Regions from separate parts of the Streptomyces sp. NPDC051913 genome, predicted to be linked through region 2. Evidence: riboswitches for the same ligand, from Rfam matches in the RefSeq annotation. Region 2 holds a riboswitch; each other region holds the start of a gene.

Region 1 (9,989 bases), on a different contig from region 2:
GCGCCAGGACGTCGTGGCGATCACGGCGGCCATGCTGCACCCGGTGGGGCTCGGCAAGTTCGCCGAACGCTTCCCGGACCGGGTGTGGGACGTCGGTATCGCCGAGCAGCACGCGGCCGTCTCGGCGGCCGGGCTCGCGACCGGCGGACTGCATCCCGTCGTCGCCGTGTACGCGACCTTCCTGAACCGTGCCTTCGACCAGTTGCTGATGGACGTCGCCCTGCATCGCTGCGGGGTGACGTTCGTGCTCGACCGGGCCGGCGTCACGGGTGTCGACGGCGCCTCCCACAACGGCATGTGGGACATGTCGATCCTCCAGGTCGTGCCGGGACTGCGGATCGCCGCGCCACGGGACGCCGACCAGCTGCGGGCGCAGCTCAGGGAGGCCGTCGCGGTGGACGACGCGCCGACGCTGGTGCGCTTCCCGAAGGAGGCCGTCGGGCCGTCGATCGAGGCGGTCGGCCATGTCGGCGGCATGGACGTGCTGCACCGCGGTGCCGAGACGCCCGAGGTGCTGCTCGTCGCGGTCGGTGTCATGGCGCCCGTGTGTCTCCAGGCGGCCGAGCTGCTGGCGGCGCGGGGCATCAACTGCACGGTCGTGGACCCCCGTTGGGTCAAGCCCGTCGACCCCGCGCTGCCCGTCCTCGCCGCCGAGCACCGGCTGGTCGCGGTGGTCGAGGACAACAGCCGGGCGGGCGGGGTGGGCGCCGCGGTCGCGCTCGCGCTCGGGGACGCCGAAGTCGACGTACCGGTACGGCGGTTCGGGATTCCGGAGCAGTTCCTCGCGCACGCCAAGCGGGGTGAGGTGCTCGCCGACATCGGGCTCACCCCCGTCGAGGTCGCCGGACGGATCAGCGCGAGCCTCACCGTCAAGGAGGCCGAGGGCGCTCTGGCCGACATGGAGCAGCCCGACGGCTCACTCAAGGAGAAACCCGAATGACCACCGAGTTCGACCTCGGCAGACTCCTCGCCGAGCGCGGAGCCGAGCGCTACGAGCTGCACACCAAGTACCTGAACCACCAGCTCCCGCGCATGCTGCACACCATCGGCTTCGACAAGGTCTACGAGCGGGCCGAGGGCGCCCACTTCTGGGACGCCGAAGGCAACGACTACCTGGACATGCTCGCCGGGTTCGGGGTGATGGGTCTGGGCCGCCATCACCCCGTCGTCCGCAAGGCGCTGCACGACGTCCTCGACGCCCAGCTCGCCGACCTCACCCGCTTCGACTGCCAGCCGCTGCCCGGGCTGCTGGCGGAGAAGCTGCTCACGTACAGCCCGCATCTGGACCGGGTGTTCTTCGGCAACAGCGGCACCGAGGCGGTGGAGACCGCGCTGAAGTTCGCCCGCCGCGCCACCGGCAAGCCGCGCGTCCTGTACTGCGAGCACGCCTTCCACGGCCTCACCACGGGTTCCCTGTCGGTCAACGGCGAGGACGGCTTCCGCGACGGCTTCGCCCCGCTGCTGCCCGACACGGCCGTCCCCCTCGGTGATCTCGAAGCGCTGGCCAGGGAGTTGAAGAAGGGTGACGTCGCCGCCCTGATCGTCGAGCCGATCCAGGGCAAGGGCGTCCACGAGAGCCCGCCGGGTTATCTGCGCGCCGCCCAGGAGCTGCTGCACCGGCACAAGGCGCTGCTGATCGCGGACGAGGTGCAGACCGGGCTCGGACGGACCGGCGACTTCTACGCCTACCAGCACGAGGACGGCGTCGAGCCCGACCTGGTGTGCGTGGCGAAGGCGCTGTCCGGCGGCTACGTCCCGGTGGGCGCCACGCTCGGCAAGGACTGGATCTTCAAGAAGGTCTACTCGTCGATCGACCGCGTCCTGGTCCACTCGGCGAGCTTCGGGTCCAACGCGCAGGCCATGGCGGCGGGCCTGGCGGTCCTGTCCGTGATGGAGAACGAGCAGATCGTCGCCAACGCCCGGGTGACCGGTGACCTCCTCAGGTCCCGGCTCGCCGCACTCGTCGACAAGTACGAGCTGCTCGCCGACGTCCGCGGCCGGGGACTCATGGTGGGCATCGAGTTCGGGCGGCCCAAGTCGCTCGGACTGCGCAGCCGGTGGACCATGCTCCAGGCCGCGCGCAAGGGCCTGTTCGCCCAGATGGTCGTCGTACCGCTGCTCCAGCGGCACCGGATTCTGACGCAGGTCTCCGGCGACCACCTGGAGGTGATCAAGCTGATCCCGCCGCTGACCGTGGGGGAGCGGGACGTGGACCGGTTCGTCGAGGCGTTCACCGAGATCATGGATGACGCCCACAGCGGGGGCGGGCTGATGTGGGACTTCGGCAAGACGCTGGTCAAGCAGGCGGTGGCCAACCGATAGCCGGAGCGGTTTGCCTCTGAGGCAAGAAACTTGCCCTGGAGGCAAGCGTCGGGCTGAATGGGGAGCATGAGCTCTCCGGAATCAGAGCCGGCCGACGTCCTGCCCGTCGTCGCGCCGCAGCTCCGTGCGCTGCGGCGCCGCGCCTCCCTCACCCTGGAGGCCGCGGCCCGGGCCGCCGGGCTGTCGCCCGCCCACCTCTCACGGCTGGAGACGGGACAGCGCCAGCCCTCGCTGCCGATGCTGCTCGCGCTCGCCCGTATCTACGGTACGACGGTCTCCGAACTGCTCGGCGAGACGGTCGCCGAGCGGGACGCCGTGGTGCGCGCCGCCGACATGGAACCGACGGCCGCGGGCGGCTGGACCTACTGGCAGGCCGGTGCCGCCGGGCGCGGCATGCAGGCGCTGCGCGTGCAGGTGCCGTACGGCTCACAGGGCGACATCGTGCGGGTGCATCCCGGCGAGGAGTGGCTGTACGTGCTGCGCGGACGACTCCGGCTCCGCCTCGGGGACACGACGCACCACCTCGGCCCCGGCGACAGCGCGCACTTCGACTCGCTCACCCCGCACCGCATCGCGGCCCAGGACCCCGACGGGACCGAGCTGCTGTTCGTCCACACCCTGTTGCAGAGCCCCACGGCCACCCTGTGCCTGGGCCCCACCCCTGGAGAGATGCCATGACCGACATGGAGGAGAAGTTCCCGCGAGCCCTGTGGGTGCGGCTGATCATCTACATCGCCGTCGGGCACGTGTTCGCGGCCTTCGTCTACCTGCTCTTCGAGGTGGGCGCCGGGCAGTGAACGGTCAGTCGAGGAGGCGCTCGCGCAGCCGCTCCCGCATCTCCGCGGTGACGCCGAGGCCCTGCTCCAGATAGGCGTCGACGCTGCCCCAGGTCTCCTCGATGGTCTCGAAGGCGGCCTCCAGATACTCGGCGCGCGCGTCGAAGAGCGGCGCGAGCAGCTCCATGACCTCGGGCGAGTAGGCGGCGGCCGAGCTGCTGCTGCGGTGCACCTTGTAGCGACGGTGCTTGGCGTTCGACTCCAGGTAGTCGGCGACGATCGCCTCCCGCTCCACGCCCAGCGCCAGCAGCGTCACCGCTATCGACAGGCCCGCGCGGTCCTTGCCCGCCGCGCAGTGCATCAGCGCGGGCACATCGTCATCGGCGAGGGAGTGCAGCACGCGCGCGTGCTCGGCGGTGCGCTCCTTCACGATCTTCCGGTACGAGGCGATCATCCGGTTCGCCGCCTTGTTGTCGCCGAGGATCTCGCGCAGCTGCTCGATCTCGCCGTCCCGCACCATCTTCCAGAACTCCGAACCGTCGGCCGGGTCGCTCAGCGGCAGGTTGACATTGCGCACCCCCGCCAGCTCGACGTCGGGACCCTCCAGCTTCTGGTCCGACGCGTTGCGGAAGTCGAAGATCGTGTGCAGCCCCAGGGAGTCCAGGAACGCCGCGTCCTCGTCGGTCGCGTGCGCCAGATGGCCACTGCGGAACAGCACCCCGAACCGCACCCGTCGGCCGTCCTCGGTCGGCAGGCCGCCCACGTCGCGGAAGTTGCGGACTCCGGTCAGCTCGGGCTCGGTCGACGGGATCTGCTGCGTCACGGGGGCTCCTCGCAGTCGGCCCCGTCGCCGCGGCTCGCCGACGGGCACGCTTCGACGATACGACATGGGTTCCTGGGGCAATGAGTTGTCCACAGGCGTTGCATCCAGGGCCCCCGGGCCTTGATGATGTTGGTACTTGAGTACCACTGTTCGACCCTGTTCGCATCTGTGAGGTTCCATGCTGGAGATCGCCCCCAACGGCCGCACCTGGCTCCTGACCGGGCCGGCCAGCAGCTACGCCGTCCACCTCACCGAGGCCGACGAGCTGCTGCATCTGCACTGGGGGCCGGCGATCACGCTGGCCGACGCCGAGGCCCTCGCGGTCCGGCCGTTGCCCGACTACTGGCCCTTCGAGTCCCCGCTCGACGGGCGCGAGGAGTACCCGGTCGAGGGCGGTCCCCGCTTCGTCCGGCCCGCGCTGTCGGTGCGCACCGAAGAACGCCGCGGCACCGAGTGGAGCTTCGAGACGTACGAGACCGACGCCGACGCCGATGAGCTGCGGCTGCGGTTCCGTGACGACGGGCTCGTCGTCACGCTGCACTACCGGATGCGCGGCGACGTGGTGGAGCGCTGGACGACCCTGGAGAACCAGGGGTCGGACACCCTGGAGCTGCTCCGCGCGGACTCCGCCACCTGGACCCTGCCCGACCGCGAGGACTGGCGGCTCTCCCAGCTGCACGGCCGCTGGGCCGCCGAGTCCCGACTCGTACGCTCCCCCCTCACCTACGGTGAGAAGGTCATCGGCAGCCGCCGCGGCCACACCGGCCATCAGCACCTGCCCTGGGTCGCTCTCGACTCCGACGCCACCGAGGAGCGCGGCGAGGTCTACGGCTGTGCCCTCGGCTGGTCCGGCTCCTGGCGGATCGCGGTGGCCCAGCTTCCCGACGCGCGCGTGCAGATCACCGGCGGTGCCGGACACGACGACTCGGGGCTGCTGCGGCTGACGGCGGGCGAGTCGTTCACCACGCCCGTCTTCGCCGGTCTGTGGAGCGAGGGCGGCTTCGGCGGCGCCAGTCGCGCGTGGCACGCCTACCAGCGGGCCTACGTCATCCCGGACGCCGAGCAGGACCGGCCGGTGCTGTTCAACTCCTGGGAGGCCACCGAGTTCGACATCTCCGAGGAACAGCAGGAGGCCCTCGCACGGCGGGCCGCGGCCATCGGCGTCGAGCTGTTCGTGGTCGACGACGGCTGGTTCGGCGCCCGGACCAGCGACCGCGCAGGACTCGGTGACTGGACGGTCAACCGCGACCGCTTCCCGGGCGGTCTGAAGCCCCTCGCCGACTCCGTGCACGCCCTCGGGATGCAGTTCGGCATCTGGGTCGAGCCCGAGATGGTCAACCCGGACAGCGACCTGTACCGGGCACACCCGGACTGGGCGCAGTTCCAGCCGGGACGAAAGCGGACGGAACTACGCAATCAGTTGGTCCTGAACCTCGCGCGCGAGGACGTCCAGGAGTACCTCTGGGGGCAGCTCGACGCCCTGCTGTCCAGCGCCCCGATCGACTATGTGAAGTGGGACTTCAACCGCTGCTTCACGGACGCGGGCTGGCCCGGCGAGCCCTACCCGCAGCGGCTCTGGGTCGACCATGTGCACGCCTTCTACGCCCTGCTGGACCGATTGCGGGCCGCCCACCCCGGCGTCGCCTTCGAGTCCTGCTCGGGCGGCGGCGGCCGGATCGACCTCGGTGTGATGAGCCGCACGGACCAGGTGTGGACCTCCGACAACACCGACCCCCTCGACCGGCTCGCCATCCAGCACGGCTTCAGCCAGCTCCATCCCGCGCGCGCGATGGCGGCGTGGGTCACCGACAGTCCGAACGCCATGCTCAACGGCCGGGTCAGCTCGCTGCGCTTCCGGTTCGTCAGCGCCATGGCCGGTGTGCTCGGCGTCGGCGGCGACCTCACGCGGTGGACGGAGGAGGAGCTCGCCGAGGCCCGCGAGTGGGTGGAGCTCTACAAGGGCATCCGGCCGCTCGTGCAGCGCGGCGACCAGTACCGGCTGCGGGCTCCGCAGGGCGGACTGAGCGCCGTGCAGTACGTCCTCGGGGGCGAGACCGTCGTCCTCGCCTGGCTCCAGGCGCAGCACTACGGCGAACCCGTCCCGGCGCTGCGGCTGCGGGGCCTCGACCCCACTGCGTCGTATGAATGCCTCGAAACGGGCGAAATTCTCAGAGGGGCCGTATTGCAGCATCACGGCCTACGGGTGGGATTGCGGGGCGATCTGGATGCGGCAGTTCTCCGACTGCGTCGCATCTGAGCTTTCTGTCCGAATTGGTGGCTTGGGTGGCCTTCATTCCAACTCGCTCTGGAATAAGGGAAGCTGTGCGAACGGCACGTGAGGAGCGTCATATCGGTGACCCTGTGTCGCCCGTCATGTTCACGTAATGCGCCTCCAATTGCTGGGGATTTGCCTTCCGGGAAGCGGTGCTGATGCACGGAGGGTGAGCGGGAAATTCACAGCGGATCAAGAGGAATGCAATCGTCCTGGAACCCCTTACTTGTCCCTTTGCGTCTTCCTCGCTTACGTTCGCCACCAATCCGGACGGACGCCCAATCCTGCCGCCGCCCGGAATCCGCACAACTCACCCGTGAACGGCAGGAGCGGGGGACCCACAGGTACAAGTGCCTGGACCGGTCTTCCGGAACAGGCTTGGGGTTAAGGCGCACCTCGGTGCGCCCGGGCATCTCCAGTCCGCACCCGACAGCTCACCTCGTAGGCGCCGGAGAGGAATTCGCCATGCCCGCCAAGGGTAAGCACCGCCGCCCGAAGTCCCAGCGCCTCACCCGCTCGATCGCCGTCGCCGGTACCGGCGGCGCCGCTCTCGCTCTGCCTTTGATGGGCGCCGCCGGCGCCCACGCGGCCACCCCGCAGTCCGTCTCGCAGTCGGTTTCGGAAAAGGCCGTTCAGTCCCTTCCGGTCGCCGAGAAGACGGTCGCCGAGAAGGCCACGCAGAAGAAGGGTGCCGCGAACACCGCTACCGTGCGCACCTATTCGGTGCGGGCGGGCGACTACCTCTCGAAGATCGCCGACGAGCAGAACGTCACCGGCGGCTGGAAGAAGCTGTACTCGGACAACCGTGAGGCCGTCGGTTCCGACCCCTCGCTCATCCACCCGGGTCTGAAGCTCACGCTCGGCAAGAAGGCGGCGGCGAGCGCGGACAAGTCGGCGAGCGCGGAGAAGTCCGCGAGCACCGAGAAGTCCACGAGTGCCGAGAAGTCCTCGTCCTCCTCGGACACGACGACCGCCACCCAGAGCAGTGAGTCGACCAGCACCGCCGGCGGCTACACGCTCCCCGTGGCCGGCGCCACCGTCGGCACCGCCTACCACACGGCGGGCAGCATGTGGTCCAGCGGCTACCACACCGGCACCGACTTCGTCGTCCCGACCGGCACCTCGCTGAAGGCCGTGGCCGCGGGCACCGTCGTCTCCGCCGGCTGGGGCGGCGCGTACGGCAACCAGGTCGTCATCAAGCTGGCCGACGGCTACTACGCGCAGTACGCCCACCTGTCCGCGCTCTCGGTCTCGTCCGGACAGACCGTCACCGAGGGCCAGCAGATCGGTCTCTCCGGCGCCACCGGCAACGTCACCGGACCGCACCTCCACTTCGAGATCCGCACCACGCCGGACTACGGCTCGGACGTGGACCCGGTCGCGTACCTCCGCTCGAAGGGTGTCGCCGTCGGCTGACGCTCCTTTGCGAGGGTGCCGCGTCGGCTGACGCTCCCTCCCCCGATGCCACCGAAGGCCGGACCCCGATCCCCGGGTCCGGCCTTCGGTGTTGGGTCTTGCCGTTTCATGATCGCTTCATTGCGGTCTTGTGGCGCGGCTGTCCAAACCGTCGACAGGGAGGGGAGGGTGGGACCACAGTGATCTCCGAGGGATGCAAGCGCTTTCTACGCGCCTTCGCGTCCGCATCCGCACCCGCACCCGGAGGTCCCCGTGCCCGGCGTCGACCGACGCACCGTCATCAAGGGCGCCGCAGCCGCGGCCGCCGCGGCCCAGTTCTCCTGGGCCCTGTCCCGCACCGCCGCCGCGGCGGACGCCGACGACACCGAACTGCGCTGGTTGGAGGGCCCGGCGCCCGACGTCCACGCCGGAACCACCTGGGGCGTGCCGTGGGCGCGCGGGGCGTACCGGCCGGAGCAGCCGTTCCGGCTGACGACCGCCGCCGGCGTCGACGTCCCCGTCCAGAGCTGGGTCACCGGCCACTGGCCCGACGGCTCGGTGAAGTGGACGGCCCACGCCCTCGCCCCCGGCGCACCGAAGGCCTCCGCCTACAAGCTCGCGGCCGGCACCCCGGCCGCACCGGAGCGGAAGGTCACGGTCACCCGCTCCGCGGGCCGCGTCGAGGTGTCGACCGGTGTGATCACGGCCGTGTTCGGCGCGAAGGGGTCCGACACCGTCGTACGGAGCGTGCGGCGGGGCTCCACCGAGATCGCCCGGGACGGGAAACTGGTCGCCCTGCGGCAGGAGTCCGTACGGGACGGGGCGGACGTCAGCCGCTTCCTGGGCCGGGTCGAGAAGATCGAGGTGGAGCAGGACGGTCCGGTCCGGGCCGTCGTCCGGGTCGAGGGGCGGCACCGGCACGGCGGCCGGAACTGGCTGCCGTTCGTCCTGCGGTTCGCCTTCTTCGCGGGAGCCGAGTCGTTCCGGCTCGTCCACACCTTCGTCTGGGACGGCGAGCAGACGCCGGGTTCCGACGAGGGCGACTTCCTGCGCGGTCTCGGCGTGCGCTTCACCGTGCCGCTGAGCGATCAGCCCTACGACCGCCATGTGCGGTTCGCCGATTCCGACGGCGGCCTGTTCAGCGAGGCCGTCCAGGGCGTCACCGGACTGCGGCGCGACCCCGGGGCGGCGGTCCGCGCGGCCCAGATCGCCGGTGAGCGCCTGCCCGACACCGCGACCTGGGACACCCGGGTCGCCGGCCGCCTCGCCTACATCCCGACCTGGGGCGACTACACCCTGACCCAGCCCAACGCCGACGGCTACACCGTCCGCAAGCGCACCAAGGCGGGCTACGGCTGGATCCACGCCGCGGCCGGGCGCCGCGCCGGCGGCTTCGGCTACGTCGGCGGCGCGAGCGGCGGACTCTCCTTCGGGCTACGGGACTTCTGGCAGCGCCACCCGGCCCAGCTGGACGTCCGCGGAGCCGCGGGAGACGCCGCCGAGGCCACCGTATGGCTGTACTCGCCGGAGGCACAGCCGCTCGATCTGCGGTTCTACCACGACGGGTTGGGCCAGGACACGTACGAGGAGCAGTCCGACGGCGGGCTGGAGATCACCTACGAGGACTACGAGCCCGGCTTCGGTACGCCGTACGGCATCGCGCGGACGAGTGAACTGACCTTCTGGGCCGTCGAGAGGACCCCTTCCGCCGGTGTTCTCGCCGCGCAGGCCACCGCCACCGCGACGCCGCCGCTCCTCACCGCCACACCCCAACGACTCCACGCCGCCGGGGTGTTCGGCGACTGGGCGCCGGCCGACCGGTCCGGCAAGGCGCGGGCGGCCGTCGAGGACCACCTCGACGAGCTGTTCGCCTACTACCGCGACCAGCGTGAACAGCACCGCTGGTACGGCTTCCTGGACTACGGCGACGTCCAGCACACCTACGACAACGACCGGCACGTCTGGCGCTACGACGTCGGCGGCTACGCCTGGGACAACTCCGAGCTCGGCACCGATCTCTGGCTCTGGTACCACTTCCTGCGCACCGGCTCCGCCGAGGTCTTCCGGTTCGCGGAGGCCATGACCCGGCACACCGGCGAGGTCGACGTCTACCACCTCGGCAAGTGGGCGGGACTCGGCACCCGGCACGGAGTGCAGCACTGGGCGGACAGCGCCAAGCAGGTCCGTATCTCCACGGCCGCCAACCGCCGCTTCTTCTACTTCCTCACCGGCGACGAGCGCACCGGTGACCTGCTGAGCGAACTCGTCGACGTGGAGCGGACGTTCGGGGAGGTCGACCCGCAGCGCAAGGTCCGCACCGACGGCTACACCCCCGGCGACCGGCACGCCCTCTCGGTCGGCTTCGGCACGGACTGGGGCGGCATCTCGGCGGCCTGGCTCA
Region 2 (9,989 bases):
CGCGTTCGCACCCGTGCCCTTCACCGCCATGACCGTGCCCAGCCCGAACTGGTCATGCGTAACCCGGTCACCAACGGCCAGCGACACAACCGGCTTGTCAGACGCACGACTCGTGGCGAAGCCGGACGCACCGCGCGCCGAGGAGCGGGAGGACGACAGCGAGGACGCGACACCCGAGACGGGGCCCGCGGGAGCGGCGGTCGCGCCCGTGCGCTTCCACTCCACGTGCTGCTCCGGGATCTCCGACAGGAAGCGTGAGGGCGGGTTGTACGACGGCTGACCCCATGCGCTGCGCAGTGAGGAGCGGGTCAGATAGAGCCGTTCCCGCGCGCGCGTGATCCCGACGTACGCCAGGCGCCGCTCCTCCTCCAGTTCCTTGGTCTGGCCGAGGGAGCGCATGTGCGGGAAGACGCCGTCCTCCATGCCGGTGAGGAAGACGACCGGGAACTCGAGTCCCTTGGCGGTGTGGAGAGTCATCAGGGTGATGACGCCCGAGCCGTCCTCGTCCTCGTCGGGGATCTGGTCGGAGTCGGCGACGAGCGCGACGCGCTCCAGGAAGGCGGCGAGCCCGGGGGACTCCTCACCCTCCTCCGTCTCCTGCTCGAACTCCAGTGCCACGGCGGCGAGTTCCTGAAGGTTCTCGATCCGGGTCTCGTCCTGCGGGTCGGTGGAGGCCTGCAACTCGGCGAGATAGCCGGTGCGTTCGAGCACCGCCTCCAGGACCGTCGCCGGTCCCGCGCCGGAGTCGACGATCGTACGGAGCTCCTCCATCAGCACGTTGAACCGCTTCACGGCGTTGGTCGACCGCGCGGCCATGCCGTACGCCTCGTCGACGCGCTTGAGGGCCTGCGGGAAGCTGATCTTCTCCCGCTGCGAGAGGGCGTCGATCATCGCCTCGGCGCGCTCGCCGATACCGCGCTTGGGGACGTTGAGGATCCGGCGCAGCGGCACCGAGTCCTCGGGGTTGGCGAGGACCCGGAGGTAGGCCAGGACGTCCCGGACCTCCTTGCGCTCGTAGAAGCGGACACCGCCGACGACCTTGTAGGGCAGGCCGACGCGGATGAAGATCTCCTCGAAGACTCGGGACTGGGCGTTGGTGCGGTAGAAGACCGCGACATCGCCCGCCTTCGCGTCGCCCGCGTCCGTCAGTCGGTCTATCTCCTCGGCGACGAACTGGGCCTCGTCGTGCTCGGTGTCCGCGACGTAGCCGGTGATGCGCGCGCCGGCGCCCGCGTTGGTCCACAGGTTCTTGGGGCGGCGGGACTCGTTGCGCTCGATGACCGCGTTCGCCGCACTCAAAATGGTCTGCGTGGAGCGATAGTTCTGCTCCAGCAGGATCGTCGTCGCGTTCGGGTAGTCCTCCTCGAACTGGAGGATGTTGCGGATCGTCGCGCCCCGGAAGGCGTAGATCGACTGGTCGGCGTCACCGACGACGCAGAGTTCGGCGGGCGGGACGTCGAACTCGTTGGGGGGTACGTCGACCGGGTGCTCGGAAGTACCCACCAGCTCCCTGACCAGCGCGTACTGCGCGTGGTTGGTGTCCTGATACTCGTCCACGAGCACATGCCGGAAACGGCGGCGGTAGTGCTCGGCGACGTCCGGGAAGGCGCGCAGCAGGTTGACCGTCGTCATGATCAGGTCGTCGAAGTCGAGGGCGTTGGCCTCGCGCAGCCGCGACTGGTACATGGCGTAGGCCTGGGCGAGGGTCTTCTCGAAGCCGTCGGTGGCCTGGGCTGCGAAGTCCTCCTCGTCGATCAGCTCGTTCTTGAGGTTGCTGATCTTGGCGCTGAAGGACTTGGGCGGGAAGCGCTTGGGGTCGAGGTCCAGGTCACGGCAGACGAGGGCCATCAGGCGCTTGGAGTCGGCGGCGTCGTAGATCGAGAAGGAGGACGTGAAGCCGAGCTTCTTCGACTCCCTCCGCAGGATCCGCACGCACGCGCTGTGGAAGGTCATCACCCACATCGCGTTGGCGCGCGGGCCGACGAGCTGCTCGACGCGCTCCTTCATCTCACCCGCGGCCTTGTTGGTGAAGGTGATCGCGAGGATCTGGCCCGGGTGCACGCTGCGCTCGGCCAGCAGGTAGGCGATGCGGTGCGTGAGCACGCGCGTCTTGCCGGAGCCGGCGCCGGCCACGATGAGCAGCGGGGTGTCGGAGTGGACGACGGCCGCTCGCTGGTTCTCGTTGAGCCCCTCGATCAGCGCCGCCGCGTCCAGGGCGGGGCGCGGGGCGCCGTCGCGGTAGTAGGCGTCCCGGTCCGGGGGCACGTCGAACTTCCCGCCGAACAGATCGTCCGGAACGGGTTCGGATCCCGGCCCGTGATCCTGCTCGTCCTCGGGCGGCGGCGGGGGTTCCTCCTCGTGCCCCTGGGGGGCCTGGAGGTTCGCCAGGAAGCTGTCGTCAAAGAGGCCTGTCATCGCCCTCCGAGTCTAGGGCTCCCCACTGACAGCCCGCCGCCGCCCCGAGAAGTCGGACCCTCTCACCCTCCAGGACCACCTCGTCACGTTCCGTGAGAAATCGAGTGATCGCCTCCTCTGGCCACCCAAGGTCACGAAAATGTATCGGGCCTATCGGACATCAACCTTCACAGGGGCCACACCAGTTGGCTACCGTGCCGGACAGGCCGTACGACCCCCACCGGCGAACGTCGCCGGGCCGCGCGGCCTCCGCCGAGTCCGGTGCGCCGCCATGGCAGCCGGAGCCGGGGACCCACACCGACCTTGGGGTGAATCGGCCCGACTCCCTCCCGGGAGCGGCCGTAGGGCACACCTTCCGAACCACCCGCCCGAACCCGACAGCTAACTCGGTAGGCGGAACGTGGAAGGAGTCGCCTCCCTTGGCGTCGCACGCAAAGCCGCGTCCTGCGGGAACGCGCGTAGCAGGCATACGCACCCCCGCGCTCGCAACGGCCGCCCTCACCTCCGTGGCCCTGCTCTCCCAGACGGCCACCGCCGCACCCTCGACCGATGACAAGCCGAGCCTGGAGGAAGTCGAGAAGAAGGTCGACGACCTCTACCGGCAGGCGGAGTCGGCGACCGAGAAGTACAACTCGGCGAAGGAGAAGACCGCACAGCAGCGCGAGCAGGTCGACACCCTCCTCGACGACGTCGCCAAGCGCACCCAGAAGCTCAACGAGGCTCGCGAGGAGCTCGGCTCCTTCGCCGCGGCCCAGTACCGCACCGGCGCCTCCGCGCCCGACACCGCGACCTTCCTGCTCGCGGACACCCCGCAGGACTACTTCGACCAGACGCAGCTGATGGGTCGCATGACGGACCGTCAGAAGGGCGCGGTCGACGACTACGTCAGCGCGCAGTCGGCGACGATGAAGAAGCGCCAGGAGGCCACCAAGAGCCTGGAGACGCTCACCGAGTCGCAGAGCGACCTGAAGACCGCCAAGGCGACCGTCCAGCGCAAGCTCTCCGACGCGCGCGAGCTGCTGTCGCAGCTGACCGCCGAGGAGAAGGCGCGGCTCGCGGCGATCGAGAAGAAGAAGCAGGAGGAGGCCGCCCGAAAGGCCGCGGAGCTGGCCGAGCAGCAGAAGGCCGCCGAGCAGAAGGCGGCGCAGGAAGCAGCGGCGGCCGAGGAGACGGGGAGCGGCTCGTCCTCGGAGACCTCCACGGACTCCTCGTACGCCACCAAGGCCGACAAGGCGCTCGCCTTCGCCCGCTCCCAGATCGGCAAGCCGTACGTCTGGGGCGCCACCGGCCCCGACTCCTACGACTGCTCCGGCCTCACCCAGGCCGCCTGGAACGCCGCCGGCATCTCCCTCCCCCGCACCACCTACGACCAGGTGAACTTCGGCACCACGGTCTCCCTCGCCAACGCCCGGCCCGGCGATCTCGTCTTCTTCTACGACGATGTCAGCCACGTCGGCATCTACATCGGCAACGGCATGATGATCCACGCGCCGAAGCCCGGGGCGTACGTCCGCGAGGAGTCGATCTACTACGACGGCGAGTCGGCGATCCACAGTGTGGTCCGCCCGGCCTGACGCAGGTCAGTGACCTCCGCGGTTCTCTACGCAGGGCCCCGCCCCGGGCTGGGGCTCGGCGTAGACACCGTGCACCTCGGTGGTCAGCTCGTCCGCGGTCACCCGCCCGGACACGCACGCGAGGCCGGTGTAGACGGCGTAGAACCCGTTCCCGACGAAGACCCCGTGTTCCGGTCCGCAGCCGAGGCGCTGGAGCGCCGCCTCGACCCGCTCGTCCCCGTAGACCCCGTAGGCCCCCGCCCCGCCTGCCGCCCGCACCTTCTCCAGTTCCTTGCGGATGAGCCCGGCCGAGGCCAGTCCACTGGCCTCGCGTTCGGCACTGAGGGACGCCTGCATGCGGTACGCGTGGTTGTCGGCGTAGTTGGGGGGCTGGTCTCCGGCTCCCTCGCCCCGCGAGGTGGTCGCGCTCGGCACGGGCGAGGAGGGCGCGGGCGGGGGCGTCTCGGCGGCCTGGGCGCATGTGGGCGGGGGCGGGTAGGAGGGCGTGGGCGTCGGCGCGCCCGCGGACTGCTCCCCGGCTCGTTCGCTTCCGCAGGCGGCAAGGGCGAGCACAGCGAGGGCGGCCAGGGCGACTGATCGTCGGTAGGACATGTGCCGCAGTCTCCCCACCCCCCTCTCCCCCTGTCATGAGCGCAACTACTCAGTTGCCCTCACCCCGCGCGTTTTTCTCCCCCACGCGCGCGTGCCCCGCTCTCAACCCCCACCCCGCTCCATAGCATCACCCCATGCCCGATACACCCCGTACCTCCCCCCTCCGTACCTGGTGGGCGCAGCGGCCGCCCGCCGCGGGCTCCGCGGTGATGGCGACCGGAATCCTGTCGATCGGTCTCCATCTGACGGGGTACGAGGGGGTGTCCCGCGTCGCGCTGGCGCTGGCGAGCGTGGCCTGGGTGGCGCTGGCCGCCGACTTCGTCGTACGACTGCTGTGGCAGCGGTCGCGGTGGGTGACGGAGGCGGAGACGCCGGGCGCGCTCACGGCCGTCGCGGCGACCACCGTGCTCGGCACCCGCTTCTCCGCGCTCGGCTGGCAGACCCTCGCCGAGGCGCTGCTGGCGCTGTCGACGCTGCTGTGGCCGGTACTGATCGTGCTGGTGGTCGGGCACTGGAAGCGGCGGATGCCCGGGGCGGTGTTCCTGGCCTGTGTCGCCACGCAGGGGCTGGCCGTACTGGGCGCGACGCTGGCCGGGGCGCTGCCGACGTCCTGGCTCGCGCGGGCGGCGCTGGTGATGTTCTGGCTGGGTCTGGTGGCCTACGGGCTGGCCCTGGCCCACTTCGATCTGCGCCAGGTCACGCAGGGCGCCGGGGACCACTGGGTGGCCGGCGGGGCGATGGCCATCTCGGCGCTGGCGGGCTCGAAGCTGATCGCGGCCGACAGCGCGCGCCTGTATCTGTGGAACGACGACGACCGTGGCGTCCTGCGTGCCGTGACCCTCGCTCTGCTCGTCCTCGACCTGTCCTGGTACGTCGTTCTGCTGCTCGCCGAGATCGGGTGGCGGCGCCCGCACTACGACGCGCGCCGCTGGGCGACCGTGTTCCCGATGGGGATGACGGCGGTGGCGACGCTGTCCGTCGCCGCCGCCCTGGAGGTGTCCTGGCTGAGGACGCCCGGCGAGGTGCTGCTGTGGATCGCCGTGGCGGTGTGGCTGGCGGTCGCGGCGGGGGCCGTGGTGGCGGCTCGCGCCGGCGTCGGCGCTCTGCGGACCCCCTGAGCCCCTGGCGCCCTCAGCTCCACAGCGTGGCGATGAGGATGTTCACCACGACGAGTGCGGGAACCGCGCTGAACAGCGCCTTGTCCACCCGCTCCTCGTCCCGCTTCACATAGACGAGGCCGAGGATCACGACGAGCACGGCCAGTTTCACGGCGAGCTTGACGCTGTTGAGGGACTGGTCGTCCGCCTTGTTGAGGGCGACCAGGAGCACGCCGGTCCCCAGCATGGCCAGCGCGCCACGGAGCATCAGCGGGTTGAATCGGGCGGTCCCCTGGTTCATCGCCTTCACCTGGGTGAGGTAGCCGCCGAGCAGCACGACTATGCCGACGAAGTGCAGAACGAGGAAGACAGAGATGAGTACGTCCATGGGCCCGGAGCCTATTTCAGGCCCCCTTGAGTAACCCTGGACCGCCCCGTCACCCACCTCTGGCGGACTTGCATATATGCGCCATAGCACTCGGCGACCCACCCATATCGGGAAATCCGCACTTCGGTCATCACCCCGCGCGAAGTCGGCGGCGAGGCAACGGGCTCATGGTCGTATCCGGTCAACCGGCGGCCGCCTGGGAGCAGTTCCGCGCAACCCGTTACCCCCACGACACACACAGGTTTAGCGTCCTCCACCAGGTGACCGGCTCCCCACCGCCGCCCGGGCCAGGGGCGGCAGTCGATCACCACCGCCGAGAAGGTCCGGCGGCGGCCCGCTCCCCCTGTGCGGGCCGCCGCCGGACGCGTAAACCGCCCCGGGCGGCCGTACGACGCTCCCCCTGGCGTCGGCGCGGCCGGTGACGGCCCGGGGCGGCCACCACCGGCTCCTCCGGTCGAGGCGGTCGTACGAAAGGACGTGCAAGTCCACGTGGCAGCGCACCGCAAGCCCAGACAGCGCTCGGTCGGCGGCAACACGGCCCGTACGGCGGCGACGATCGCCCTCGCGGGCGCGGCGACCGCGACGGGTTTCGACGGGATCGGGCACGCCGACCCGAACCTGACGCCAGCTCAGGTCAAGGCGAAGGTGGACAAGTTGTACCAGGAGGCGGAGGTCGCCACCGAGAAGTACAACGGCGCGAAGGAGAAGGCGGACGCGGCCGAGGAGCGCCTGAAGACGCTGCGCGACGAGGCGGCCCGCAAGACGGACAAGCTCAACTCGGCCCGGGACGCGCTGGGTTCGATGGCGGCGGCACAGTACCGGGAGGGCGGGCTTGACCCGTCCCTCCAACTGGCCCTGTCCTCCGACCCCGACCACTACCTGGACAGCGCGGAGTTCGTGGACCGCGCGGGCACACGGCAGGCGGCGTCGGTGGCGAGCGTGCGCAGGCAACTACGCGAGATCGAACAACTCCGAGGCGCCGCCCACGTCGAACTGACCTCCCTCAAGTCCCGCCAGGCGGAGCTGAAGCGGCACAAGAAGACCATCACGGGAAAGCTGGACGCGGCGCGGCGCCTGCTGGCCCAGCTCCCGGCGGAGGAACGCGCGACCGACACCCAGCACACGTCGCGGGGCTCAAGCACGGGCGGCGCCCGGGACACCCTCACCCCCACCACGGGCTCCACCGCCCAGGCCCCCAACTCCCGCGCGGCCGCAGCCGTTTCCTACGCCTACACCAAGCTCGGCAGCCCCTACGTCTGGGGCGCCACCGGCCCCGACGCCTTCGACTGCTCCGGCCTCACCCAGGCGGCATACCGCTCCGCCGGCATCTCCCTCCCCCGCACCACCTACGCCCAGATCGACGCCGGCCGCCGCGTCTCCCGCTCCGAACTCCAGCCGGGCGACCTCGTCTTCTTCTACTCCGCCATCTCCCACGTCGGCATCTACATCGGCAACGGCCAGATGATCCACGCACCGAACCCGACGGCGCCGGTACGGATCGCGCCCATTGACGAGATGCCGTTCGCGGGGGCGACGCGGGTGGTGTGACCAAGCGGACCTCCCTCCGGCTTCGCCGCCTGTACCTTGTCCTCACCGCGTGAGGAGCGAGGTACGCAGGGTGAAGGTCTATCTGTCGTCCACAGTGTCCGACCTGGAGAAGTACCGTGCAGCGGTACTGGCCAGGCTGCGCAAGCTGCCACTGGACGTCGTCGCCATGGAGGACTACGCGGCCTTCGACGAACGGCCGTTGGAGAAGTGTCTTGCCGACGTGGCGAGTTGCGATGTCTACGTCGGCCTCTTCGCCTTTCGCTACGGGTACGTCCCCGAGGTCGGTCCGCAGAACCCGGACGGGCAGTCGATCACCGAGCTGGAGTACCGCAAGGCCGGCGAGTCGGGCCGCAAGCGGCTGATCTTCCTGGTCGACGACGACGCCTCGTGGCCCATGGGGCACGTCGACGCGCTGACCGCCCCCGGCACGTCGTCGGCCACCGGCATCAAACGCCTGCGTGACGAGCTGAAGAAGGTCCACGGCGTCGGCTGGTTCACCAACCCCGGCGACCTCGCCGCGGACGTGGTGTCGGCGGTGGCGGCCGACCTCCAACTGCCGCCGGGCGCCCTCGCCCCGCCCAGACCCGTGGCGGAGCCACCGCATCCCCGGAAGCTGGTCCACGACGTCCATCTGCTGCACGCGCTCAAGGACCGTGAGGCGGCGGACCAGTTGGCCACGGCGGTGGGGGCGATGTGGAACGTCACCACGTCCTCCACGGACCTCCTCACCACCACCCCCCAGGAGATGCTCACCCTGGACCGTGCCGTGACCGCGGCCCGCACGGTCGGCCTCCTGCTGTCCCCGCCGCTGATGACCGTGCTCGCCGAGAACCCCGACCGCACCCATCGCGTCCTGAACCTGGCCCGCGCCCGCACCGGACATCCCCTGCTCGGCATCGTCGCACCGGGCTCGGACCCCGACGCGCTTGCCGCCGAAGCCCTCCAGTGGGGCATCACCGAGACACTCGCCGAGTCCGCGACCCTGACGCTGCCGAACCGCCTGCACGCGGCGCTCCTGCAAACCGTCGGACTCCAGCGCCCCGACCACGAGATAGGCCTGCCGGTCGTGGTGGTGGCCATGACCGACACAGAAGCGGACGGCCTGCTCGGTACGGCGTCCGGGCAGGTGCGGGAGATCATCGAAGGATTCGGTCTGCCCCCGGAGTCGATCCGCTCCCGGTACGGCACGACACGAACGAACTGGAAACCGTTCGGCGCCGAGGGCCTGCTCATCGCCCAGGTCCTGGAGAGCGCGGTGTCCGGCCTCAGCGACCCCGATCTGCGATTGCGCGGCCGGCAGATCCGACTCCAGCCGTATCTCTTCGACGACTTGCTCTCCTACGACCTCGCCCACTCCCTCGTCTTCCAGGACGTCTCCCGCAATGGCTGCCTGGTGGTGGCCGACGAACTCTCCTTGCTCCAACCGGACTTGCACGACGCGTTCCGGGCTTCCCCGCTCTACGAAGGCCCCCAGATCTCGTTGATCACCCTCTCCCCCGGTGACCCGGCCACGGGCACTCCGCACGAGCTGATCCGACAGGTTCTGGCCGAACGCCTCCACCACCCCCACTACCGCTTCGACGACGCGCTCGACCCCCTCTGCGAGATGAACGTGGCCAGCAGACGCCACCTCGACCGCTGGCTCCGCGCCAGCCTCCCCCAGACCCTGGACGCCTACCGCAACGCCCGGCCGAGCGCCGACAAGGCCCGGCTCCTGGAAGCGGAACTCGGCACCCGCCCCACCGGCGCCATGGCCCGGCTCGTCACGGAAGGCTGAGCGACGTGATCGTCACGTTCTACTCCTACAAGGGGGGCGTCGGCCGCTCCATGGCCCTGGCCAACATCGCCGACCAGTTGGCTAGAAGCGGGATGCGCGTCCTGATGGTCGACTTCGACCTGGAGGCACCGGGCCTGGAACACTTCTTCCCGATCGAACACGAGCGGGTACGCGGCCGGGAAGGCCTACTGGACCTGCTCCTGGCGTTCAAGTACGCGATGTCCGTGGCCGCTTCGTCCGCCGAGGAGGGCGAGGAGGACGCCTACCGCGACCTGGACCGCTACATCTGCAGCGTCTACCCCCGCCGCTCGGACGGCGGCCGTCTCGACCTGCTCGCGGCGGGCCTGCGCCAGACCGACGAGCAGATCACACGCTACGGCAGCGAACTGCGTCGCTTCGACTGGCAGGACTTTTACTACGTCTGGTCGGGCGAGCTGTTCTTCGAGTGGTTCCGCAGGACGTGTGCCGATCAATACGACGTCGTCCTGGTCGACAGCCGAACAGGAGTGACGGAGCTCGGCGGGGTCTGTGCCTACCAACTGGCCGATGCCGTCGTCGCCCTGTGCGCACCCAACCTCCAGAACATGGAGGGCACGGCA
Region 3 (9,989 bases), on a different contig from region 2:
GTTCGGCAGCGCGCTGCGCCGGCTGCGGCACCGCACCGAGGCCCGCGACCGTCTCCACAGCGCCCTGGAGGCCTTCGAACACTTCGGCGCCCCGCACGGCGCCGCCCAGGCCCGGGCGGAACTCCGCGCCCTGGGCACCCCGGCAACTCCCGCCGCAACGGCCCCGGACGACCTGACCACCCGGCTCACCGCCCAGCAGCTCATGGTCGCCCGCATGGCCGCCGACGGCGCCACCAACCGGGAGATCGCCACCAGGCTGGCCCTCAGCCCCCGCACGATCGACCACCATCTGCGGGGCGTCTTCACCCGGTTGGGGATCCGCTCGCGGATCGAACTGGTGCGGCTGCTGGCTGAAGGGGAAGGGGCGGAGATGCGATGACGCAGGGCCCCCGGCCTGATCAGCCACTACATCGACGCGGACCGCATCTGAGTCAGGCGGCTTCCCGGCCCCGGAACGCCTCCGCGTCCCACACCCCGTCCAGCCGCGGCGCCAGCCAACTCGGCGCCCCCGCACGGAAGTCGGCGGGTGCCAAGGCGCCCGCGCCCATCGGCAGCGCCCCCAGCAGCGGCGCTCCGGCGACCTCCGGCAGGTCGGCCACGTTGCACCGCATCGCCAGATCGGGGGAGTCGGGCCAGCCGCCGATGACGACGCCTGCCAACTCCAGCTCCCTGAAGCGCAGTTCACGGGCCGTCAGTTCCGTGGTGTTCAGCGTGCCGAGGCCGGCCGTGGCCACGACCAGAACCGGCGCGCCGAGGAGCCGCGCCGCGTCGGCCAGCGTCCCGCCCGCCTCGTCGAACCGCACGAGCAGCCCACCCGCACCCTCGACCAGCACCAGGTCGTGCTCGGTGGCCAGCTTGGCCGCCATCTCGGCGATCTCCGGCGGGCGAACCGGGGCGCGGCCCGCCCGGCGCGCTGCCGTCGCCGGGGCCAACGGCTCGGGGTAGCGGGCGAGTTCGGCCGTCGTGACCGGACCCGCGAGGCGCGCGACCTCCTGGGCGTCGCCCGGCTCGTCCGGCCGTACGCCCGTCTGGGCCGCCTTGAGCACGGCCACCGAACGGCCCACGGCGACCGCGGCGGCGGCGACCGCCGCGGTCGTGATCGTCTTGCCGACCTCCGTGCCGGTGCCCGTGATCACCAGTACAGGCATCTCAACCCTCTCCCGCCGCCGCGCACACGGCACGCGCGATCCGTGCCACGTCCGTGTCACCCGTGACGTACGGCGGCATCGTGTAGACGAGGTCGCGGAACGGCCGCAGCCACACACCCTCGCGCACCGCCGCCTCCGTGGCCGCCTTCATGTCCACCTCGTGATCCAGCTGGACCACTCCGATCGCCCCGAGGACGCGGACGTCCCGGACGCCCGGCAGGTCACGCGCCGGCGCCAGCCCCTCCGTCAGCCCCGCCTCGATCCGCTTCACCTCGGCCTGCCAGTCCTGGCCCAGCAGCAGCTCGATCGAGGCGCAGGCCACGGCGGCGGCGAGCGGGTTGCCCATGAACGTCGGGCCGTGCGCCAGCACCGGGACCTCGCCCCGCGAGATCCCGTCGGCCACGCGTGCCGTGCACAGGGTGGCCGCCATCGTCATATAGCCGCCGGTCAGCGCCTTGCCCACACACATCACGTCCGGCGTCACCGCCGCGTGCTGCGCCGCGAACAGGGCGCCGGTGCGACCGAAGCCGGTCGCGATCTCGTCGAACACCAGCAGCACGTCGTGCGCGTCGCAGGCCTCGCGCAGCACCCGCAGATACGCGGGGGAGTGGAACCGCATCCCGCCCGCGCCCTGCACCACCGGCTCCACGATCACCGCGGCCAGTTCGTCGGCGTGCCGCTCGACCAGCGCGCGCAGCTGGTCGGCGTACGACTCCTCGTACTCCGTCGGCGGCGCGTCCGCGAAGATCTGGCGCGGCAGTACGCCGGTCCACAGGTCGTGCATGCCGCCGTCGGGGTCGCACACCGACATCGGCTGCCAGGTGTCCCCGTGGTAGCCGCCCCGCCAGGTCAGCAGCCGCTGCTTGCCCGGGCGGCCCAGCGAACGCCAGTACTGAAGACACATCTTCGCCGAGACCTCGACCGACACCGACCCGGAGTCGGCCAGGAAGACATGTTCCAGACCCTCGGGCGACATGTCGACAAGGTGCTTCGCGAGGCGGACGGCGGGCTCGTGCGTGAGCCCGCCGAACATCACATGGCTCATCCGGCCGAGCTGTGTGGTGGCGGCCTCGTTGAGGACCGGGTGGTTGTAGCCGTGGATGGCCGACCACCAGGACGACATGCCGTCGACCAGTTCCCCGGCGGACGTGCGCAGGCGCACCCCGCTCGCCGACTCCACGACGAGCGGGTCCACCCGGCCGGGCATCGGGCCGTACGGATGCCACACATGCCGCCGGTCGAGCTCCAGCAGCTCGGACACGGGCAGGTCAGGCATTGGGCGCGAGATCCGTTCCGGCCCCACGACGGCGTACGGCGACCAGGTCGGTGCGCGGCTCGTTGGCCTCGGGCGCGGCGGCGGCCTCATGGGAACCGCACACGGAACCACAGCCGGTCCCGCACCCGGTGCCCTCGTGCGACCCGCACCCGCCGGCGCTCTCGTGCGACCCGCACCCGCCGCCGGCAGCCGCGGCGGCCACGTCCGCCCGGTGCTGCGGCAGCGTGACCTCGCCCGCGCCCTCCACCTCGAAGCCGGCGTCCGCGATCATGTCGAGGTCGGCCTTGCCCGCCTGGCCCTCGGAGGTCAGGTAGTCGCCGAGGAAGATCGAGTTGGCGAGGTTCAGGGCGAGCGGCTGCATCGTGCGCAGATGGACCTCACGGCCGCCCGCGATACGCACCTCGACGTCGGGGCAGACGAACCGGACCATCGCCAGGATGCGCAGACAGCGCTGCGGGGTGAGGTTCCACTCCTTGGCCAGCGGGGTGCCCTCGAAGGGGATCAGGAAGTTGACCGGAACCGAGTCCGGGTCCAGCTCGCGCAGCGAGAAGACGACGTCGATCAGGTCCTCGTCCGACTCGCCCATGCCCGCGATCAGACCCGAGCAGGCCGACAGACCCGCCGCGTGCGCCTTCTGCACGGTGTCGACGCGGTCGGCGTAGGTGTGCGTCGTCGTGATGTCCCCGTACGTCGCCTCGGACGTGTTGAGGTTGTGGTTGTAGGCGTCCGCGCCCGCCTCGCGCAGCCGCTCGGCCTGGCCGTCGGAGAGCAGCCCCAGACAGGCGCAGACCTCGACGTTCTCGTGCCGGTCCTTGATCGCCTTGATGGTGCCCGCGACCCGGTCCACGTCCCGGTCCGTCGGACCGCGTCCGGAGGCCACCAGGCAGACCCGCTTCGCGCCACCGGCGAGACCCGCGGCGGCGGCCTTGGAGGCCTCGTCGGGCTTGAGCCAGGTGTACTTCAGGATCCCGGCCTCGGAGCCCAGCCGCTGCGAGCAGTAGGAGCAGTCCTCGGGGCACAAGCCGGACTTGAGGTTGACGAGGTAGTTCAGTTTCACCCGTCGGCCGAACCAGTGCCGGCGCACCTTTCCGGCCGCGGCCACCACGTCGAGCAGGTCGTCGTCGGAAGTGGCGAGGACGGCGAGCGCCTCCTCGCGGGTCGGCAGCTCGCGCCGAAGCCCCTTGTCCACCAGCGTGTTCAGCAGGTCCATGAAAGCTGATCCTGTCCTAAGGAGCCGTCTCCGGCCAAGGAGAGTTCGTACAACAGCGGCCATTCACTGTGTGGGTATTGCCACACAGTGGGCGGCTGCTTGTCCCACTAGTGTCTGTTCGCTGCCTACAAAACCCCCGGAGGACCCATGGCGTTCGGCTGGATCGACGAGCAGGCGCGGCTGCGCCGCCGCGCCGGACTCGTACGGACCCTGCGCCCGCGCCCCGCCGACTCCCCGCTCCTGGACCTCGCGAGCAACGACTACCTGGGTCTGGCCCACCATCCCGACGTGGTGGAGGGCGCCGCGCGGGCCGCGCGGACCTGGGGCGGCGGGGCCACCGGCTCGCGGCTCGTCACCGGCACGACCGAGCTGCACACCGAGCTCGAACGCGAGCTGGCCGAATTCAGCGGTTCTGAAGCGGCTCTCGTCTTCTCCTCCGGTTACGCGGCCAATCTCGCCGCGGTCACCGCACTCGCCCCGCACGGCTCGCTGATCGTCTCCGACGCCGGGAACCACGCGTCCCTGATCGACGGCTGCCGGCTGGCCCGCGGCACCACCCAGGTGGTCGGGCACGCCGATCCGGACTCCGTGCGCAAGGCGCTCCAGACGTATGACGGGCCGGCCGTCGTCGTCTCCGACACGGTGTTCTCCGTCGACGGCGACGCCGCTCCGCTGGCCGTGCTCGCCGAGGCGTGCCGGGAGCACGGCGCGGGTCTGGTGGTCGACGACGCCCACGGCCTGGGCGTGCTCGGCGACGGCGGCCGGGGCGCCCCGCACGCGGCGGGGCTCGCGGGCGCCGACGACGTCGTCGTGACGGTCACGCTGTCCAAGTCGCTGGGCAGCCAGGGCGGCGCCGTCCTCGGCCCGGCCCGGGTGATCGACCACCTGGTCAACGCGGCACGCACGTTCATCTTCGACACGGGCCTCGCCCCCGCGGCGGCCGGAGCCGCCCTGTCGGCGCTGCGCCTGCTGCGCCGCGAGCCGGAGCGGGCGGCCCGGGCGCGTGAGGTGGCCGCCGAACTGCACGCACGGCTGACCGCCGCGGGGCACGAGGCGGTACGTCCGGACGCCGCGGTGGTCTCCGTGCGCGCGCCGTCCCCGGAGGAGGCCGTGCAGTGGGCGGCCGACTGCCGTACGGCAGGCCTGTCCGTGGGCTGTTTCCGTCCTCCTTCCGTGCCCGACGGCATCTCACGGCTGCGGTTGACCGCCCGCGCGGACCTCTCCGAGGCGCAGATCGAACGCGCTGTACATGTGATCGGTGAGACACGACCATGAGTCGGCGTGACACGGCCGTGTGCGGACAGAACTGATCAGAACGCGGCCGTGAAGCCCGCCCAGCTCTCGGGGGAGAAGAGCAGCGCGGGTCCGGACGGGTCCTTCGAATCGCGTACGGCGACGAGTCCGGCCTGCGGGCCGGGCCCGGGCCGGGCGGTCTCCACACAGTTGTTCGCTCCCGTGCTGTAGCTGCTGCGCAGCCAGTGCACGTCGTGCAGATCGGTACTGGTAGGTACGTTCCGAGGCAGTGCAGACATGGTGCCTCCTTACGCGCCGTCACCTATCCCGGCGATGTAATCCAACGAGTCCTCGGGCGAAAGGGCGTGGATCTGAAGGGTGTTGAAGGCCTCGGTGTAGGCCCGGAGGTCTTCTTTCCGCTCCAGGTAGAGGCTACTCGTCAAGTGGTCGAGAACAACCACGTCCAGATCAGAAGTGCGCGAAAAAGAGAAGATAACGAAAGGGCCGGTGATGCCGATGTGTGCTCCCGCGGCGAAGGGCAGCACCTGAAGCCTGACTTGGGGAAGCCGGGCCGCCTCGATGAGCCGCCGCAGCTGCCGGGCCATCACCTCGGGGCCGCCGATCTCCCGGCGCAGCACTCCCTCGTCGAGCACCGCGGCCAGTTCCAGCGGGGGGTCGGCCCGTAACACGTCCTGCCGGGCCAGCCGTACCTCGACCAGCGCGTCGAGCCGTTCGTCCCGCTCGCCGTCGAGGCCGTCGAGGCCGCCGACCGCGGCCCGGGTGACCGCACGGGCGTACTCGGGCGTCTGCAGGAGCCCCGGCACGACGGAGATCTCGAGCGTACGCATCGCGCTCGCCTGCGACTCCAGGCTGATGAAGTCCCGGTACGTCGGCGGCAGCACCCCGCGATAGGCGTGCCACCAGTGATGGCGTCCCGCCCCGGCCTCGTCGGAGCCCGCCAACACCAGGAGCAACTCCCGCAGTTGGCCGTCGTGCACCTCGTAGGCGTCCAGGAGTAACCGCACATCGGCCGGTTTCACGCCGCTCGCGCCGGTCTCGATCCGGCTCACCTTGGACTGGTGCCAGCCCACCAGCCGGGCCGCCTCACCACTGGTGAGCCCCGCACCGGTGCGCAACGCACGCAGTTCGGCGCCCAGTTTCCGGCGGCGTACCGCGGGACCGTGCTGCATGGGCTACTCCTTACTCCTTCCGGGCCGCCCAAATACGGTCTTCCGTCGGAGAGTTCACCGCTTCGAGCGACAGATATATGCATATCTTGGTGGATCGGCACCGTGACCGGCCTGGTAATGGCAGTCTGGCGAAGAAGCACCAGTCCGGGACCGTACTCGAACCATCCGCTCCGTGTCGGGCTGCGGTCCCGTGGGAAAGGGACGACGTCGCCATGGCAGACCATCTGGAAGCATCCGTCACTCTGCCGAGCGATCCCGCCTCGGTCTCCGCGGCCCGCGCCTATGTCCTGAGCACCCTGGCGGAATGGGGGCTGCCGGCGGACACCGAAGCGGCGGAGACGATCCGGCTGATCGTCTCCGAACTCGCCACCAACGCCGTACAGCACACTTTCGGGCAGTCACCCACCTTCACGGTGGACCTCCACCTCGACCGTGACGAACATCTGCGCATCGGGGTCACCGACAGCCACCCCCGCTTCCCGAAGCGGCTGCCGGCCGCCGTCCAGCAGGACAACGGCCGCGGCATGGTGATCATCCGCTGGCTCACCGCGGAGCACGGCGGCAAGCTCAGAGTCCGGCCGACCCGCGAGGGCGGCAAGACCGTCTCCATCGAACTCCCGTGGACGGTACCGGCCGAGCCGGTGTCGGCGGCGGGACAGCAGGAACCCTAGACACCGGCCTGTCTCGCGCGGCCGAAGGCGCCGCGGAGCAGTGCCCGGAAGGCGTCCGCCGCAGGGGCCGTTCCGTCGGCCCGGTGGGCGACCGAGATCGTACGGCGCAGTTCCCCCGTCCCCAGCGGCCGGGTCCCCACCGGAGTGACCGCCGTCCGCGCCACCATCTCCGGGACCACCGCGATCCCGAGCCCCGCACTGACCAGCGCGCACACCAGCGCGTACACCGGAGTCGCCACCAGGACGGACGGCGTGGCCCCGGCCCGGGCGAGGAGCGCCTCCACGCCGCGCCGGGCGGGATGGTCAGGGGCCATGCTGATCAGCGGCTGCCCGGCGAGTGCGGTGAGAGGCAGCCGCGAGGTGTCGCTCGTGAGGACGTGCCCCGGGGCGGTCACCAGCACCAGTTCCTCCACCAGGACCGGCTCCGCGCTGACGGACGCGGGGAGCTGCACCGGGTCCGCGGGTTCGTAGGAGTGCGTCAGCGCCAGGTCCACGTCACCGGCGGCCACCGCCTCCACCCCGGCCGGCGGTTCGAGGTGGGCGACCGTCAGCTCCACGTCCGGATGCGCCCGGCGGAACGCGCTCAGCACGGACGGCAGCAGATGGATGCCCGCGGTCTGGAAGGTACCGAGCCGCAGCGTGCCGCCGGACAGCCCGGTCAGCCGGGCCAGTTCATGCCGGGCCTGCTCCAGCTCGTCCAACACCCGGCGCGCCCGCGCCGCGAGCAGCTCGCCGGCGCCCGTGAGCCGCGCGCCGCGGTGATGCCGTACGAGAAGCGCCGTGCCCGCCTCCCGCTCCAGTTTGGCCAGTTGCTGCGAGAGCGCGGGGGTGGTGTACCCGAGGCGCTCGGCCGCCCGGGTGATCGAGCCGGCCTCGGCGACCGCGACCAGGGCGGCGAGGCGGTTCGGATCGTACATACGGGCCCCCAGGCTAAAGGGATGCTTAAGGCGGACCCAGAATATTCGACATACCTGCTGAAGGCTCCGGCACGGCACGCTGGACGGCATGGACGGACAGCTCATCGCCTTCACCGGGGTCGCCGCCGGCATGGTCGCCATGCCCGGCGCCGACTTCACGGTCGTCGTACGCAATGCCCTGGTCTCGCGCCGGGCCGGTGTCGCGAGTGCCCTCGGCGTCGCGGGCGGGCTGCTGCTGCACACGGCGCTCGCGGTGGCCGGGGTCGCCGCGGTCCTGGCGGCCGTACCGGCGCTGTTCCGTGCGCTCCAACTGCTGGGCGGCGCCTATGTGCTCTACCTCGGCGTACGGACGCTGCGCTCGCTGAGCCGTCCGTACGGCGCGGTCGAGGAGTCCGGGGGCGGCGGCGTGCGGCCGGTGTGGCAGGGGTTCGTCACCAATGCCCTGAACCCGAAGGCGCCCATCACCTTCCTGAGCCTGTTGCCGCAGTTCGTGCCGGCGGGCCGGCCCGTGCTGCCCCGCACGCTGCTGCTGGCGCTGATCGTGGTCGTGCTCGCCCTGGTGTGGTTCCCGGCGGTGGCGCTGCTGGTGGACCGGCTGGGCCGGTGGCTGCGGCGCCCGCGGGCCGCACGGCTCGTCGCGGGGGGCACGGGGGCCGCGCTGAGCGTGCTGGGCGTCGTGCTGCTGCTGGAACCGCTGGCGGGCCTCGGCTGAGAGCCCCGCGGGGGTGACGGCCGGTCAGGTGGCCGTCACCCCCACGGGAGAGTCACCGGTCCGCTCGGCGGGGAGCTACTTGACCCGGCCGTACCAGACGCTGCTCGACCAGATCTTCTCGAGCTTCACGACCTCCCCGCTCTTCGGGGAGTGCCAGATCTTTCCCTTCCCGGCGTAGATGCCGACGTGGTACACGTTCGACCCCGAGTGGAAGAACACGAGGTCTCCGGCCTTGCGGCTGCCGGAAGAGATGTGGCGGGTCTTGTTGTACTGCTGGGCCGCCGTGCGGGGCAGGGTCTTGCCCGCCTTCTTGTACGAGTACAGCGTGAGCCCTGAGCAGTCGAACCTGTGCGGTCCCGTGGCGCCCCACTTGTAGGGCGAGCCCTTCTTGGAGGCCGCCACCTGAAGTGCCTTCGTCGCCGGTGTCGCGGCCTCCGCGTCGGAGGCGACGCCCGGGATCACGATGGAGCCGCCCACTGCGGCGATGGTGAGGGCCGAGGCCGTACCGGCTCGGGCCATCAGCGACGGGACACGATTGAGCGCAGACATGCGCAACCCTTCGTCAGCCGCCTGTGAAGGATGACCTGTCGGATTCGGGCTGGCGAAGTTGCCCGGCCGCGTTGTCGCGGCTTCACCCCAAGGGCTGCTCGGACCGGTCTCCCCGAAGGGAGCGACCTTCCCGGCGACCCGTCTTGCCTGGGTCCTCCACTCCTGCCGATCCACTCCTGTCGACCGGTCATCCGGGCGGCGGCAGGACTCGGCGTCCGCCCGGACCGCCCCGCCGCTGCGGCGGGGGCTTGTCGTCAGACAGGGATCTTCACGCACTCAATGCCGAAAAACCCAATGGAATCGGGGATTTGTGTTGTTACTCACCACTCACCCGTTCGGGTGGACACTCCTCTGTTCGAGCGACCGTCGAGGGGCCCGAGGAGCCTCGGACCAGCGACGGAACACCTCATTCCGGCCCTGGGCTACGCGCGTTGCGCAAGCCTGACGGGCCCGCAAAACTACTGCTGGCTACGCCATATGGGGGTACGTCTTTTGGTGCGTTTGAAGGCCGGTCCGGACGCCTCGTGTCGCGACATCCGGTCCGGACCGGTGCCGGTGCGTCAACTGTCGGAGTGCGGCGGCACCATGACCCGCGCCGTGCGCCGCTCCCCGTCCAGGACGCGCAGCGCCCGGGTCAGGGTCGCCGCGTGCAGTTCGGCCTCGCCCCGCTGGTGCATCGTCGCCAGCGCGTCGCGCAGCTCGGCCGCCTTGGCGACCAACGCCTGGGCGGCCCGCAGCCCGCGGTAGGTGTCCCCGGGGTGCGCGGGGTTGATCCGGCCGAGCAGATCGACCACGTCGAGATAACGGTCGATCAACTCGCCCTCGGCGCGCGTCAGCGCGGGCAGCGGAGGCAGTTCGGGTGGGAGCATCGCCCGCTCACCGGGTGTCGGACGAGGGGCGCGACGCCCGGCGGCCGGGGACGATCCGATCCACCAGGCCGTGTTCCAGGGCCTCTTGGGCGGTGAGGATCTTGTCCCGCTCGATGTCCTCGGTGACTTGCTCCCGCGTCCGCCCGGTGTGGCGTACGAGCATCTCCTCCAGCCGGTCGCGGACGCGCCCCAACTCCTCGGCCTGGATGGCCAG

What was found. A riboswitch is a leader RNA that binds a small molecule or an ion and turns the genes downstream of it on or off. The one in region 2 is predicted to bind cyclic di-AMP.
Region 1: another riboswitch for cyclic di-AMP. It lies ahead of ACIHIX_RS12835 (peptidoglycan DD-metalloendopeptidase family protein); the one in region 2 lies ahead of ACIHIX_RS03545 (NlpC/P60 family protein).
Region 3: another riboswitch for cyclic di-AMP. It lies ahead of ACIHIX_RS27170 (C40 family peptidase); the one in region 2 lies ahead of ACIHIX_RS03545 (NlpC/P60 family protein).

The regions. Positions count from the first base shown of each region.
Region 1 covers NZ_JBIUCI010000004.1:32,692-42,680, forward strand. The annotation lists gene dxs (1-deoxy-D-xylulose-5-phosphate synthase) at 1-940, shown strand, start outside; gene ACIHIX_RS12810 (aspartate aminotransferase family protein) at 937-2,322, shown strand; gene ACIHIX_RS12815 (helix-turn-helix domain-containing protein) at 2,389-3,000, shown strand; gene ACIHIX_RS12820 (DUF6126 family protein) at 2,997-3,119, shown strand; gene ACIHIX_RS12825 (tyrosine-protein phosphatase) at 3,124-3,921, opposite strand; gene ACIHIX_RS12830 (alpha-galactosidase) at 4,100-6,178, shown strand; cyclic di-AMP (ydaO/yuaA leader) riboswitch at 6,475-6,654, shown strand; gene ACIHIX_RS12835 (peptidoglycan DD-metalloendopeptidase family protein) at 6,659-7,609, shown strand; gene ACIHIX_RS12840 (Tat pathway signal sequence domain protein) at 7,862-9,989, shown strand, end outside.
Region 2 covers NZ_JBIUCI010000001.1:767,482-777,470, forward strand. The annotation lists gene pcrA (DNA helicase PcrA) at 1-2,415, opposite strand, end outside; cyclic di-AMP (ydaO/yuaA leader) riboswitch at 2,656-2,827, shown strand; gene ACIHIX_RS03545 (NlpC/P60 family protein) at 2,835-3,989, shown strand; gene ACIHIX_RS03550 (hypothetical protein) at 3,996-4,580, opposite strand; gene ACIHIX_RS03555 (tellurite resistance/C4-dicarboxylate transporter family protein) at 4,715-5,698, shown strand; gene ACIHIX_RS03560 (hypothetical protein) at 5,712-6,065, opposite strand; gene ACIHIX_RS03565 (NlpC/P60 family protein) at 6,555-7,613, shown strand; gene ACIHIX_RS03570 (DUF4062 domain-containing protein) at 7,663-9,390, shown strand; gene ACIHIX_RS03575 (KGGVGR-motif variant AAA ATPase) at 9,396-9,989, shown strand, end outside.
Region 3 covers NZ_JBIUCI010000009.1:160,808-170,796, forward strand. The annotation lists gene ACIHIX_RS27120 (LuxR C-terminal-related transcriptional regulator) at 1-379, shown strand, start outside; gene bioD (dethiobiotin synthase) at 432-1,148, opposite strand; gene ACIHIX_RS27130 (adenosylmethionine--8-amino-7-oxononanoate transaminase) at 1,150-2,424, opposite strand; gene bioB (biotin synthase BioB) at 2,417-3,634, opposite strand; gene ACIHIX_RS27140 (8-amino-7-oxononanoate synthase) at 3,782-4,909, shown strand; gene ACIHIX_RS27145 (DUF397 domain-containing protein) at 4,945-5,166, opposite strand; gene ACIHIX_RS27150 (helix-turn-helix domain-containing protein) at 5,176-6,057, opposite strand; gene ACIHIX_RS27155 (ATP-binding protein) at 6,270-6,728, shown strand; gene ACIHIX_RS27160 (LysR family transcriptional regulator) at 6,725-7,645, opposite strand; gene ACIHIX_RS27165 (LysE family translocator) at 7,734-8,357, shown strand; gene ACIHIX_RS27170 (C40 family peptidase) at 8,433-8,906, opposite strand; cyclic di-AMP (ydaO/yuaA leader) riboswitch at 8,910-9,130, opposite strand; gene ACIHIX_RS27175 (hypothetical protein) at 9,467-9,775, opposite strand; gene ACIHIX_RS27180 (ATP-dependent Clp protease proteolytic subunit) at 9,783-9,989, opposite strand, start outside.